2 linked regions of the Bdellovibrio bacteriovorus genome follow. Each later gene encodes a partner of the first gene's protein in a complex. Links are inferred from orthologs where the notes say so. Each region holds a gene or a part of one and is shown on either strand. Other genes may lie near its edges.

Region 1 (5,920 bases):
TCTCCATTCATATAGTTAAAACAGTGGGAAGAACGTATCCGCTTCAAAGAATTTATTCAAGGCCTTGGAAAGACGAGAGCTTTTCTCTTAACAAGCTGTGTTACACTGTTTGCACTTTAATTGAGCAAGTGATTCGACATACTAGACAAGGGTCTAGGTGTGATTTAGCGTGAGGTGATATGGATTTCGTCGAGATTGGCGCCAAGATTGGTATTTATTTTATCCCGTTCCTTTTTGCACTCTGTTTTCACGAGTATGCACACGGTTGGGTTGCGCGTCGTCGTGGTGACAACACGGCGGAAATGATGGGTCGTCTGACGATGAACCCGATTGCGCACATGGATATGATTGGAACTTTGGTGCTTCCGATTATTTCAATCGTTTTAGCGACGCCGATCTTTTTCGGTTGGGCAAAACCGGTTCCAGTCAACGAGCGGAATTTAAAAAATCCCCGCGTGGATATGTTCTGGATTGCATTGGCCGGTCCTCTTTCGAATATCCTTTTGGCGATTGTGGGTTCGACATTGATCGCGATCGTCGCGAAGTATTTCTTGGGGGCTTCGTATGCAAGTGGCCTTATCGAAATCTTAAAAACCTTTATCGTGACGAATCTTTTCCTGGCGTTCTTTAATATTCTTCCTTTACATCCGCTGGATGGAGGAAAAGTTTTGGCTCGTTTTCTTCCAGCTCAATTGAATTATAAGCTCGAGCAAAACGAACACATTACAAGCATGATTTTGATGGCTTTGGTTTTAACAGGAGCTTTGCGTATTCTCGCGATCCCTGTTTTCTGGAGCTATAACAATCTTGTCGGTCTTGCCTTAGGGGGCTTTGGTATATGAGTTCTGACGTGGTTCAAACCCCACCACCTGCACCTGTAAAAAAACTGCGCGTTATGTCTGGCATGCGCGTCACCGGTCGTTTGCACATCGGTCACTATTGGGGTGCGCTCCAAAACTGGCTGACTTTGCAGAATGAGTACGAGTGTTTTTTCGGGGCGATGGATTGGCATGGAATGACCACGGCCTACAAGTCGCCCAAAGAAATCACACCATGGACTCGTGAAATGGTGGCGGAATTCTTGGCTTGGGGAATCAATCCCGAGAAGGCGACGATCTTTATTCAAAGCCGTGTTCCCGAGCACTTGGAACTTTTCATGATTTTCTCAAACATGGTTCCGATGGGCTGGCTTGAGCGCGTGAATACGTGGAAAGACGCTATTGAAGAAATGAAAGCCAACGACACCCACAATTTGGGTCGTTTTGCCTATCCAGTTTTGCAAGCGGCAGATATCGCTATCTATCGCGCCAACGCCGTTCCGGTGGGGGCCGATCAGGTGTCGCACCTAGAATTAGCGCGTGAGTTGGTCCGTCGCTTCAATCATTTATATAAAGCGAAATTGCCAGAGATGAATCCGCTATTGACAGAGATTCCTCTGGTGCCGGGTCTTGACGGTCGTAAGATGTCAAAGTCTTACGGGAACACATTGTTCTTAACTGAAGACACGGAAAAAGATTTGAAGAAAAAAGTAAATCTGATGGTCACAGATCCTGCGCGCGTTCGTCGCGAAGATCCAGGAGAGCCGACGAAGTGTTCGGTGTATGGCTATCATAAACTCTATTCATCAGCCGATGATATCGCCTGGGTGGAACAAGGATGTCGCACAGCAGGAATCGGTTGCGGAGACTGTAAAGGTCGCTTGGCTGCCAACATCGAAAAACTTTCGGTGGGCCCAAGAGAAAAGAAAAAAGAATTGTTGAATAATCCAGGTCAGCTTGATTCAATCATCGACGCTGGATGCGACAAAGCGCGCAAGGAAGCCCAAAAGACATTAGAGATAGTTCGTTCCAGTATGAAATGGTAGAGGGGATCCAATTTCATGAGTATTACAGTTCAGTTGCCTAAATTCGAAGGACCGCTGGGGCTTCTTCTTTATCTTATTCGTAAAGAAGAAATGGACATCATGGATATTAAAATCCATGAGATCACCAAGCAGTATCTTGATTACATCAAATTGATGAAGGAATTGGATCTTGAAGTCGCCGGCGAATTCGTGGCGATGGCTTCCACTTTGATTCAAATTAAATCTCGCATGCTTCTTCCTCAGTACGATGAAAACGGCGAGGTTGTTGAAGCAGAAGATCCACGTAAAGAACTGGTACAAAAACTTTTGGAATACCAAAAGTATCAAGAAGCCGCGAAGCTATTGTACGAGCGCCCACTGGTAGGTCGTGACGTGTGGTTGCGTGGAACTCGTGAGTCTTTAGATCAAAAAGAAGAAGAGATTATTTTAGAAGAAAACGCCCTGTTTTCTTTGATCTCAACTTACCGTAAAGTTTTGCGTTCGGTTAAAAAGAAAGTGCATCAAGTGGCGGCGAAGGCGCAGTCTATCGCCAGCCGTGTCTTGGAAATCAAAGACCGCTTAATCGTGGGCCAACGCCTGACGATGATGGAATTGGTGACGGCGACAGAAGATCGCGCCCGCCAAGCTTTGATCACTTTCTTGTCATTGTTAGAGCTTGGAAAAATGGGTTTTGTAGGTCTTTACCAGACAGAAGCTTACGCGGATATCTGGGTGGATGCGAAGAAACCAATCGAAACAGACGTTTTGGCCCGCGTGGAAGAATACGATTCTATGCGTGCGGATCAAGTCGCTGAAAAGATGATGGAAGAATCCAAGAAAATTCAGGAGGACGAAGAGTTCCTTCTGACAGATGCAGAAGATAAGTTGGAAGAAGCCAACCCTCAAATGCAATTGGGCTTTATTGAGGATGGATCCTCTGCTGAAGCTACAGAATCAGGTCTAGATATCGCCACGGACGACGAGATCCTAGCAATGGAAAACGAACTATTTAAAGACGACGCAACGGAAGTATAAAGATGGCGAGAAAAAAGAAAAATCTTGAAGCACCAGTTGAAGCAGAAGCTGAAACAGCAGTGATGGAGGCGGAAGTTGAAGCCGCTGAAGTTGAAACTGAAGCCGAAGCAGTTGAACTTTCTGAATCTGAAAACGAAAATGCGTTCGAAGACATGGAGCTAGACGGTATTGAGTCTGATGCTTCGGTCTTTTTAAATGAAGAAGAAGAGTCTGAAGGTTTCCTTCCGGAAGCCAGTGAAGATGATGTGGCAGAAATGGAAGCGGAAGCTTCTGAAGAAGAAGATGTTTCTGTTGAAGGAACTGAACTTGATAATTTTGACTCTGCCGAAATTGAAGAAGTTGAATTCGTTGAAGAAGAGCGTCTTGAAAGCATCGTAGAAAGCGTTCTTTTTGCCAGTGACCGTCCGGTGAGCTTGGCCTCTTTAAAGCTTCTTTTTAAAGGTACCAACATCCGCGGTGATAAAATTCGCAGAGCCTTGGATCAATTGGCCGTGGAATACGCGGGTGGACGTCGTGGTGTGACTTTGGAAGAAGTTCCAGGTGGTTACCAACTGCGCACTAAAATCGATAACATGGAATTCCTAAAACGCACTTTGAAGGCTCGTCAATTCAAGCTTTCAGGTCCGGCATTAGAAGTGCTTTCTATCGTCGCCTACAAACAACCGACAGTTAAGGCCGAGATCGATGAAATCCGTGGTGTGGAATCGGGTCACTTATTGCGTGCTTTGATGGAAAAGAACTTGGTGAGCTTTGAAGGTAAATCAGAGCTTCCAGGTCGTCCAATGCAATACGGAACTACAAAAAAATTCCTAGAAATCTTCGGCCTTCGTTCGATCAAAGAACTTCCGACATTGTCGCAAATCGACGAATTGTTGCCTGAAGGTATCGACGAGCAACAAGCTGAAGAAAAACCAACATTGGCATCCATCACAGATTCCATGTCTGAAACTTTCGTGGGTGCTTACTCGCAAGGCGAAGACGAATTGATGAAGATTCAAGAACAACTTGAAGATATCGCGACGACGACAAACTTCTTCGAAGAAGAAAAACGTCGTCAGGCTGAAAAACGTGATCAAGAGCGCGCCCAAAACATCCGTGATGCTTTGGCGTTCGGAGAACCTGTTTCCACTCGCGATGCAAACTGGTTGAAGAAGTACGATGAGGCCTTGGCTGCAGGTACGACTTTGGTAGCCATCGCGGCTGACAAAAAAGCGAACTTCATGAAATCAACCCCAGGCTCAGCAGAAGGTGCTTCAACAGAAGTATCGGAAGGTGATAGCGTTGAGGAAGCCTTGATTGCAGAAGCTGCGGCAGAAAATGAAGAAATGAACGCTGATGGGGAGACTCTAGAAGGCGAAGTTTCTGAAGAGCTTGCCGAGGCATTAGAGTCCTTCGACAACGATGAAGATTTAGATGAAGCTTCTGACGATCAACTTTTTGCTGACAGCGATGAAGAGTCAGCGGAAGATGAGGAATTGCCATTCCTAGGAGAAGCTGATGACATTGACGAAGAAGGGGATGCTTCCGTTTAAGGTTTTATTAAGCCTTTGGATTGTCTATAACATCTTTACTATGTTCGTAATGCCCAACGTAGGTGCCTACTTTGGGCGCGTGACTTCAAAATTTATCACGCCCTACGCAAACACCGTGGGGCTGAACGCCAGCTGGAATTTCTTTTCCCCAGATCCTGCCCACACAATGTATGTTCGCTATACGATTCGTTACTCTGATGAAGAAGGTAACGATATCAAAGAGCCTATCGATGGTTATTTCCCGGCCGAAAAAAACAAAGGCATCTCGAGCGCCACAAGAAAACGTGAACTCTATGCCATGCGCTTTATGGTGATTGAACCAAAACGTTTGCGCGTCTTATATGGCCCTTGGCTGTGTAAGCAGTACCCTGGGGCCAGCTCTGTCGAGATGGAGCACGTGATTGAAACCGTACCACCTTTAGATCAAGTCGTTTTCAGAAAAGACGAAACCGTGAAGGATCTTTCTCAAGAGCTGCAGTACGTGCGTGAATACTATTCTTGCACCGGTGGTGCGGATGAGGAGGCTTTATGATTAAAGCATCTTTTAAAAATCTGTGGCAGAAATGGGATCAGTTCTGGTTTGCTCCGCAAAACCTTTTAGGTCTGGCGTATATGCGCATTCTTCTTTGCGGAACGATGGTGTATCTGTATGTCGTGCGGTCTTTTAACTTGGGTTATTATGGTGATAATGCATGGATTCCGCGCTCCATGGCTTTAGAGATCATGCCCGATCTGTATCGTCCTTTGTTCTTATGGGCCTTCTGGCCCGACTCAATGAATATGATCATGCACTCGTTGCTGGTGGTTTTTTTAATCCTTCTGACCCTCGGGATCGGGGGACGTTGGTTGATGTGGGCAGCTTGGATCATTAATGCGGGTTTTATTCAGCGCAATTATTCAGTGAACTTCGGGGCGGATATTATCGCGGCTCTGTTTTTATTTTATATGTCCTTCACGCAGTCCTGCGAAAGATTGAGTGTGCTCAATTTGATCCGTAAGAAAAGCACGTTTAAATCTTCAGACACGATCAGCTCAATGATGATTCGCATGATGCAGGTGCAGATTGCCGTTCTTTACGCTTACACGGGTTGGGAAAAGCTCAAAGGCGGAAGCTGGTGGGACGGCACAGCCCTGTGGAGTGTGATGGCGAATCCTCAAATGACGACTTTTGATTTTTCATTCTTAAGAAGTATTCCGTGGGTGATTCCAGTCATTGCTTACTTGACGATTATTTTTGAGATCTATTTTCCAGCGATGGTGGCTTGGCCGAAGACACGCAATCTGTGGTTGCTCTTAGGTGTGTTCTTCCACGCAGGAATTGGGATTTTTATGGGGTTGGGACCTTTTGCAACGACGATGGTGTCGACATACTTCCTTTTCTTGGACCCTCTCATTTTGGAACGCGCGCTGAAAGGACCTAAGCACCTTTTTGCGTCTCAAAACTAGATTTATTTAATTTCCGGTCCAAGTCTTCCGATCTCTCATATATCCTGGATAGGTGGGGGATCTA
Region 2 (7,171 bases), on another replicon or contig:
CTGAAGCCCTAAAAGATATACCGAAAAAATGCGCGTATTTGCTGGGGCCGAGGCTTGCAAGGCCATTTGCGCCAGATACTGGCTTTCTTGAAGGGACAACGCCAACGACTTCGTTCTTAGCAGAGCTTCCGTCTGCTCTTGGGACTCGACCGATTTATGAAGGCTTTCGGAAGAATTTTTCACCCAATCCCGAAACTCCGTCGATACGTGGATTTCGGTATTGGAAGGCTCGTCGCCGTTAACTTCAATTTGTTTTGGTTCTTCTTTTTGAGACGTCGATGCTACAAACGCATTACGTAAAAACGAGTCGGAGCCGGGCTGACTGTCCGTAAGGAAATAAAGGGAAAGGCCCCCGACAAGCAAGACTCCAATGATCAGACCGATTGTGGCGTTTTTCATGGCCCTACAATGTGAAATTCATGCAGGAAAAGCAACTTAAACTTGGGCGAACCTAGGCAATAAGGCCGCATTCTGGTACACCAAAGACAAATAATCGATCTCGAGGTTCCTTTGGATTCAACTGACTTCCGATCCCTAAAACTCAGCACCGAACTGCTTTCCGTCGTTCAGGAATTAGGCTACGAGAAAATGACGCCCATTCAGCAGGCTAGCATCCCCCTTCTTCTGGAAGGAAAAGATGTCCTGGGCCAAGCGAAAACTGGCAGCGGAAAAACCGCGGCGTTTTCACTACCGATCTTGAATAAAGTGAATCTTGAAAATCAGAACATTCAGGCATTGATCATCTGCCCGACTCGGGAACTTGCCACCCAGGTTGTTACGGAAATCCGCAAATGGGGCCGCAAGTTTGTAGGCCTTAAAGTTCTTCCTCTCATCGGCGGTCAGACCGGTCGGGACCAAGCGCAATCTTTGGAAAACGGAGTTCACATTGCCGTAGGAACTCCGGGAAGAATCTTAGACCATATCACGCGAGATCGTATTGATCTGAATGATGTGGCTACAGTGGTTTTTGACGAAGCCGATAAAATGCTGGAAATGGGTTTTGAAAAAGAAATCCGTGCGATCATGAAAGGGCTTCCCCCGAAACGCCAAACCGCTTTGTTTTCAGCAACTTTTCCTGAATCCATTCAAGCTTTAAGTAAAAGCTATCAGCGCCATCCTGTGCCTGTTCAGATCGCCGATCCCGAGGGAGAAAGCTCTTCCATTGAGCAGATCGTTTACGACGCTCGTGAGGATGAAAAGCTGAACGTTCTGATGCGCGTGTTGCAACAGCATCCTTCAAAATCGACAATCATCTTCTGCAATATGAAAGCGACCGTTAACGAAGTTGTCGCTGCTATCGAAAAGAATGATGTTCCTTGTGGTGGGTTGCATGGCGATCTTGACCAGCGCGAGCGCGATCAAGTGATGGCGATGTTTCGTAACGGCAGTATCACTTTGCTAGTCGCAACCGATGTGGCGGCTCGTGGGTTAGATATCGATGCCCTAGAGATGGTCGTAAACTATGACCTTCCCGTACAATCTGAAACTTACGTTCATCGCATTGGTCGCACAGGAAGAGCCGGTCGCTCGGGAGTTTCTATAACTCTAGCCAATCCCAAGGACACATTAAAACTTTTAGAACTTGAGAAACTGACAGGCGGAAAGCTTCTTCGCCCTTCGTTAGGTTATAAAAATCAGCACGGCTTAACTGGAATGACTCTTCCAAGCATGCAGACTCTTTCAATCTCGGGGGGACGCAAAGACAAGTTACGACCTGGCGATATCCTGGGGGCTTTAACAGGAACAGCCGGGCTTAAAGCCACCGATGTAGGTAAAATCGAAGTACTAGATAAAGTCACGTATGTCGCAATTTCCAGAAAGGCCGTGAATCAAGCCATGGACCATCTTCGCAATGGCAAGATCAAAGGCACGAAATTTCCGGTGAGAAAGCACTGATAAGATTTGCGAGCTGATTGAAAGCATAAAAAAACCCCAAAGTTTCCTTTGGGGTTTTCTTTTTTGATCTGATTTATATTTCGAACTAGTGGATGTCCTGCAAAGAAACAGAAACCATTGTCGAAACACCGCGCTCTTGCATCGTCACACCGTAAAGTTTCTTAGCCACTTCCATCGTGTGTTTATTATGCGTAACTACGATGATTTGAGAGCGTTTTGCCATCTCACGAACAAGGTCGTTGAAACGGAATACGTTCGCATCATCAAGTGGAGCATCAACCTCATCCAGCAAGCAGTATGGAGAAGGTTTTACTAGGAAGATCGAGAAGACCAGCGCGACCGCAGTCAAAGCTTTCTCTCCACCTGACATCAAAGACACGTTTTGCATCTTTTTGCCCGGAGGACGAGCGATGATCTCGATACCCATCTCGCCTTTTTCTTCGTTTTCGATCAATTCCAACTTCGCTTCGCCACCGCCGAAAAGCACTGGGAATACGCGAGTGAATCTGTCGTTCACAAGGTCGAACGTCTCTTTGAAACGTTTCGAGCAGATTCTATTGATACGGTCGATCACTTTGCGAAGCTGTTCTTTCGCTTCGGTCAAATCGGCGTGTTGTTTCGTCAAGAACTCGTAACGTTGTGCTGTTTCTTCGTACTCTTCGATCGCCGAAAGATTAACCTCACCGATCTTAGCGAGTTTTTCACGAAGCTCTTTCAATTCCGCATCTGCCGTCGAGAAGTCGCCTTCACGATCTGCGTATTTTTCAACAACGTCCGGAAGATTTAGCATGTAGCGCTCACGAATAGAATCAATGAGGTACTGCTCTTTCATCTTCGCCTGCTCAAGTTTTAGTTGAGAGTCGTTCATTTTGTGCTGTCTTTCGTTACGCGCACGTTGAGAAGACATTGCTTCTTCTTCGATCGTGCGTGCAGATTCAGACATCACTTCGTATTCATCTTTTGTGCGAGACACTTGAAGTTTCAAAGTCTCTACTTCTGTCAAAAGACGTTCAAATTCGATTTTCTTTTCTTCCAAAGTCACTTGGCTCTCAGTCATCTGAGAGTTGTAACCTTCAGCTTCTTCGCTCATGCGAGCTAGCTGAGTATCCAGATCGCTCAAAGATTTAGAAACCATCTCAAGCTGTCTTAGAACGCCTGTGTATTCTTGCGTTTTAGAAGCCGACTTCACTTGAAGATCTGTCACTTCTGCTTGCAAGCCATCAAAGCCCGTACGAGTTGAGTTCAACTCTGTATTCAAAGACTCAACTTCACCTTCAAGAAGAACTTTCTTCTCACGAGCTTCAATCAAAGCTTCGTTCAACTCTTCAAGTTTTTGTTCCTGAAGTTCCACTTGCTCTGTGATTTTCTTAAGCTCGCGCTCTTGGCGTTCTACCGCTGTTTGGGCGTTTACCAATTCGTTTTCGGCGCGCTCGAGGTCTTTTCTTAGCTCCGTAACTTTGATCTCTTGATCGATCTTACGTTTTTGCGCACCTTCGAAATCATTCAAGACATTTGCCAATTGCTCTTCTGTCTTTTTCAAAACCATTTGAGCCAATTGCAACTTGCCGGCGAATTCGTCTTTTTTCTCTGACAATTCTTTGATTTCACGACGGCGTTTCAAAACACCTGAATCCGCAGATTCAGAAGAACCACCCGTCAAAACTCCGTCCGCTGTCAACGTGTCCCCGTCAAGAGTCACGAATGTCCAGCCTTCGTATTTTGCACGAAGATTCAAAGCCGTGCGGATAGAGTCAACAATCGCAACTCCGTCCAACATATAAGTCACTGTGTTTTTAAATTTATCAGCGGCTTGAACAACATCTTTAAGGATGGCTTGAACACCGTCTTCACCCACAGGGGCTTCAGAACGGTTGAACGTCAAACCTTTGTCGTTAGCAGATAGGAAGCTAGAGCGACCTGATTTTTGTTCTTTAAGATGTGTAACCGCGTCTACCGCGATATTCGCATCTGAAGAAAGAAGCATTTGCAGGCGTGAACCCAATGCTGCTTCCATCGCCACTTCGTATTCTGCAGGAACTTCAACAACCTCAGAAACCGGTTGGAAGTGAGTGACTACAGAACCATCGGCCATCAACTCTTGAGTGCGAGTTTTCTGCCATAGCATGACTTGCTTCACACCTTCTTGGAAACCCTCGAAGTTGTTTTGCAAGTTCTCTAGACCGTACAAGCGAGAAGCCACTTCATTCAAAGAATCTTTGAAGGACTCCACTTCCGCTTTTTTCTCGGCCACAGATTCTGTCAGGATCTTTTTGTTCGCTTCAAATGAGTCTACGTCAGAAGCCAAGTCCAATTGCATTTGGCGTTCTTTTTCAAGCTCACCGAATACTTTTTTACGACGAGCTTCGAACTCAACTTGTTTTTCGCGAAGTTCGTTCACGACTTGTTGTTCGTTATCTTGGCGCTCTGTCAAATCAGCGATTTGTGCTGACAATGAATTCACGCGAGCATCCAAAGAAGATTCGGACTGACCGACCGCGAACAATTCACGACGTTTCGTCGTCAACTCTTCATCGACTTCCGCAATGCGAGAGTTGAAGTTTTGGTAGATGTCGTTTTTCTCTGTGAAGGCCGCCGTCAAAGACTCCGACTCTTCTTTCAGTTCTGCCACTTGCGCTTCAAGTTGCGCTTTATCACGAGCCAAAAGCTCCTGGCGAGCTTGCTGTTCTTGCAAGATCGTACCTGTCATTTGTTCGTTACGGCGAGCCTGTTCGATTTCGAAACGAAGCTCTTGGATCTCCATCTCTTTTTTCTGAACAGAAGACTGCTTTGTGTAGAATTCGTTTTGTTGTTCTTCTACTGCCTTTTCTTTTTCAAGAATTTGCAATTTTAGAACTTCCAACTGACCTTGAAGAGTCGAAAGGTTTGTTTCACCTTCGACTTCCATGCTTTGCGCTTCATTGAAGATCGCTTGAGCTTCATCTGCCGCACGTTTCAACTCGATGTATTGAGCTGAAGACAACCAAAGATCCAAATCCTCGATTTGGTTTTTGATGTTGCGATAGCGCTCAGCACGCTGTGCTTGTCTTTGCAAAGAATCGATTTGGCGTTTCAACTCTCCGATGATGTCTTGCAAACGCACCAAGTTTTGGTCTGTTGCCTGAAGTTTACGTTGAGATTCTTTCTTACGAGCTTTGAACTTCGTAATACCGGCAGCTTCTTCGATAAGCATACGACGATCTTCAGGTTTCGCGGTGATGATCTTACCGATCATACCTTGAGCGATGATAGAGAAACCTTTAGAGCCCGCACCCGTATCCATAAAGATCTCTTGCACGTCTTTCAAACGTGCAGGTTCTTTATTGATGAAGTACTCCCCTTCACCATTTCTGTGAAGACGACGAGTCACCATGATCTCAGTGTGTTTGATGTATTTAGCTGGGAAAGCGCCACCGTCATTTTCAAGCGTCAAAGACACTTCACACATACCTAGTGGAGCATAACCTTCGGCACCACCGAAGATAACGTCAGTCATTTGCGATCCACGAAGATCTTTCGCAGACATTTCACCCATAACCCACATGAGGGCATCGACGATATTGGATTTACCGCAACCATTCGGACCCACGATACCAGTGATACCAGCATCAAAGTGAATGACGGTGCGATCTTTAAATGACTTAAAACCAATCAGTTCAATTTTTTTGATTCTCACGAAACATTCCCCTCATACCGCCCTTGGTCTAGCTAGACCAAAGACCATTTCAATCTCGCGAGAGTTAGAAACTATGTCAACAACAGGCTTACAAAAGAGGAAGGGAAGCTGAAAACTTAGGCAGAGTTGGGAGCGTATTTTTCGCGTCGCAATATCTTCAGGGATCAGATCTGCTTAGCTCTTACGCATATCAAAACAGACAATGGCGCACCATGTGTGGTGCGCCGCATATCTTTTCGGAAGTTCAAGGTTCTATTGGCAGCGAGTGATCTGACCAGACTGGTTCATCAAAGTGTAACCAGAGCAGTTAAATTGAACACCGCAGTTCACCCATTGGTAACCATCAGTGTGGTACCCGTTACAAACTTGAGTTGTATAACCACCTGTATTGTAGCCAGAGCAAAGCGACGTGTTTGCTTGCTGGATGTATTGTCCGTTCACGTATTGGTAACACATGCCGTTTTGGTAAACGTAACTGCCTGTGTTTGTGTAGCACAAAGACGTATTAGCTTGTTGGATCAACTGTCCGTTGATGTTTTGGTAGCAAAGACCATTTTGCATCACGTAGCCATTTCCGCTGTTATAGCAAAGAGAAGTATTTGCTTGCTGAATCAGCTGCCCGTTTACGTTTTGATAGCAAATACCATTTTGCATAACGTAACCAGTGTTTGTCGTAGAGCTTTTGTTGTCCTTGCTACAGTTCACTAGGAACACTGACAAAGAAACAAGAGCCAGGGCTTTAAAAATTTTCGAAAAGATATTGTTTGTTTTCATATATTTTTTTCCTTGATGACTAAGGTAAGAGCAAGGGGTCTGCCAAGAACACTGGCACGGCGACTTCCCGCCTGATTCTATGAACTTAACTAAGTGTGGAATCAATGTGAGACACCCTAAATCTGTCTGCAGCTTTGACAGTGCCGACAAAGGGCATCCCCTAAAGTGTCACTGACGGAACAGCCGTCTCAGAGTGAAACAGGGTTTTTACGATAAATTTATAGCGAAGATCCGTCTTTTAACTCGGCCTTAAGATATTCAAGAGTACCTTCATATTCAGGAGGACCTATGCAGTACAAAAAAACTGAAACTGAATAACGACCGCGAGTTTCTAATGGCGAAATCGCGTTCAAGATTCTTTTCTCAACGATGATCTTTGCGATCCTAGTCACTTACTTCACAAAGTAAATGAAATCCTCAGAGCTCAAGATCTCTGAGCCATCAAATAAAAAAGCCGCTCGTTGAAAGCGGCTTTTTCTTATTTAAAAACATTCCGTACTTCTTAAGGGCCCCGCAACAATGCTGCAGCGTAGACCCAAAAAAGAAGCAGGCACCTTAATGGAGTTTCTTTCCTAAAAGGGCGGCGCGAGCTGCGGCTAGGCGCGCGATGGGGACACGGAATGGAGAGCAAGAGACGTAATCAAGTCCAACCTTGTGGAAGAACTCGATAGATTCTGGATCACCACCGTGCTCACCGCACACGCCGACTTTCAAGTCTGGCTTCGTACGACGGCCCAACTCTGTTCCCATCTTCACCAACGAACCTACGCCCGTTTGATCGATCGACATGAATGGATCTTTAGGCAAGATGCCGGAAGAAACATATGA

What was found.
Region 2: the proteins of AZI87_RS11750 (region 1) and smc are in contact, whole or in part, in a crystal structure (PDB 3ZGX), measured with the Bacillus subtilis proteins. The link is inferred for Bdellovibrio bacteriovorus from one-to-one orthologs.

Annotation. Positions count from the first base shown.
Region 1 is NZ_LUKD01000005.1:234,849-240,768, forward strand. What follows is about bases 963-3,878. They hold AZI87_RS11750 (segregation and condensation protein A), read left to right. Parts: upstream 963-1,879; coding sequence 1,880-2,878; downstream 2,879-3,878. Other genes in these bases: trpS (tryptophan--tRNA ligase), read left to right, coding at 963-1,864; scpB (SMC-Scp complex subunit ScpB), read left to right, coding at 2,881-3,878. Also shown: AZI87_RS11740 (site-2 protease family protein), read left to right, coding at 180-842; more of trpS, read left to right, coding at 839-962; more of scpB, read left to right, coding at 3,879-4,410; AZI87_RS11760 (hypothetical protein), read left to right, coding at 4,376-4,942; AZI87_RS11765 (HTTM domain-containing protein), read left to right, coding at 4,939-5,856; AZI87_RS11770 (hypothetical protein), read left to right, coding at 5,920-5,920. UniProt on the Bacillus subtilis protein: Participates in chromosomal partition during cell division. May act via the formation of a condensin-like complex containing Smc and ScpB that pull DNA away from mid-cell into both cell halves.
Region 2 is NZ_LUKD01000008.1:242,072-249,242, reverse strand. What follows is about bases 1,782-5,948. They hold smc (chromosome segregation protein SMC), read right to left. Parts: upstream 5,570-5,948; coding sequence 1,982-5,569; downstream 1,782-1,981. Other genes in these bases: AZI87_RS15785 (hypothetical protein), read right to left, coding at 5,822-5,948; dbpA (ATP-dependent RNA helicase DbpA), read left to right, coding at 1,782-1,896. Outside these bases: AZI87_RS15800 (hypothetical protein), read right to left, coding at 1-399; more of dbpA, read left to right, coding at 511-1,781; more of AZI87_RS15785, read right to left, coding at 5,949-6,343; ppdK (pyruvate, phosphate dikinase), read right to left, coding at 6,899-7,171. UniProt on the Bacillus subtilis protein: Required for chromosome condensation and partitioning.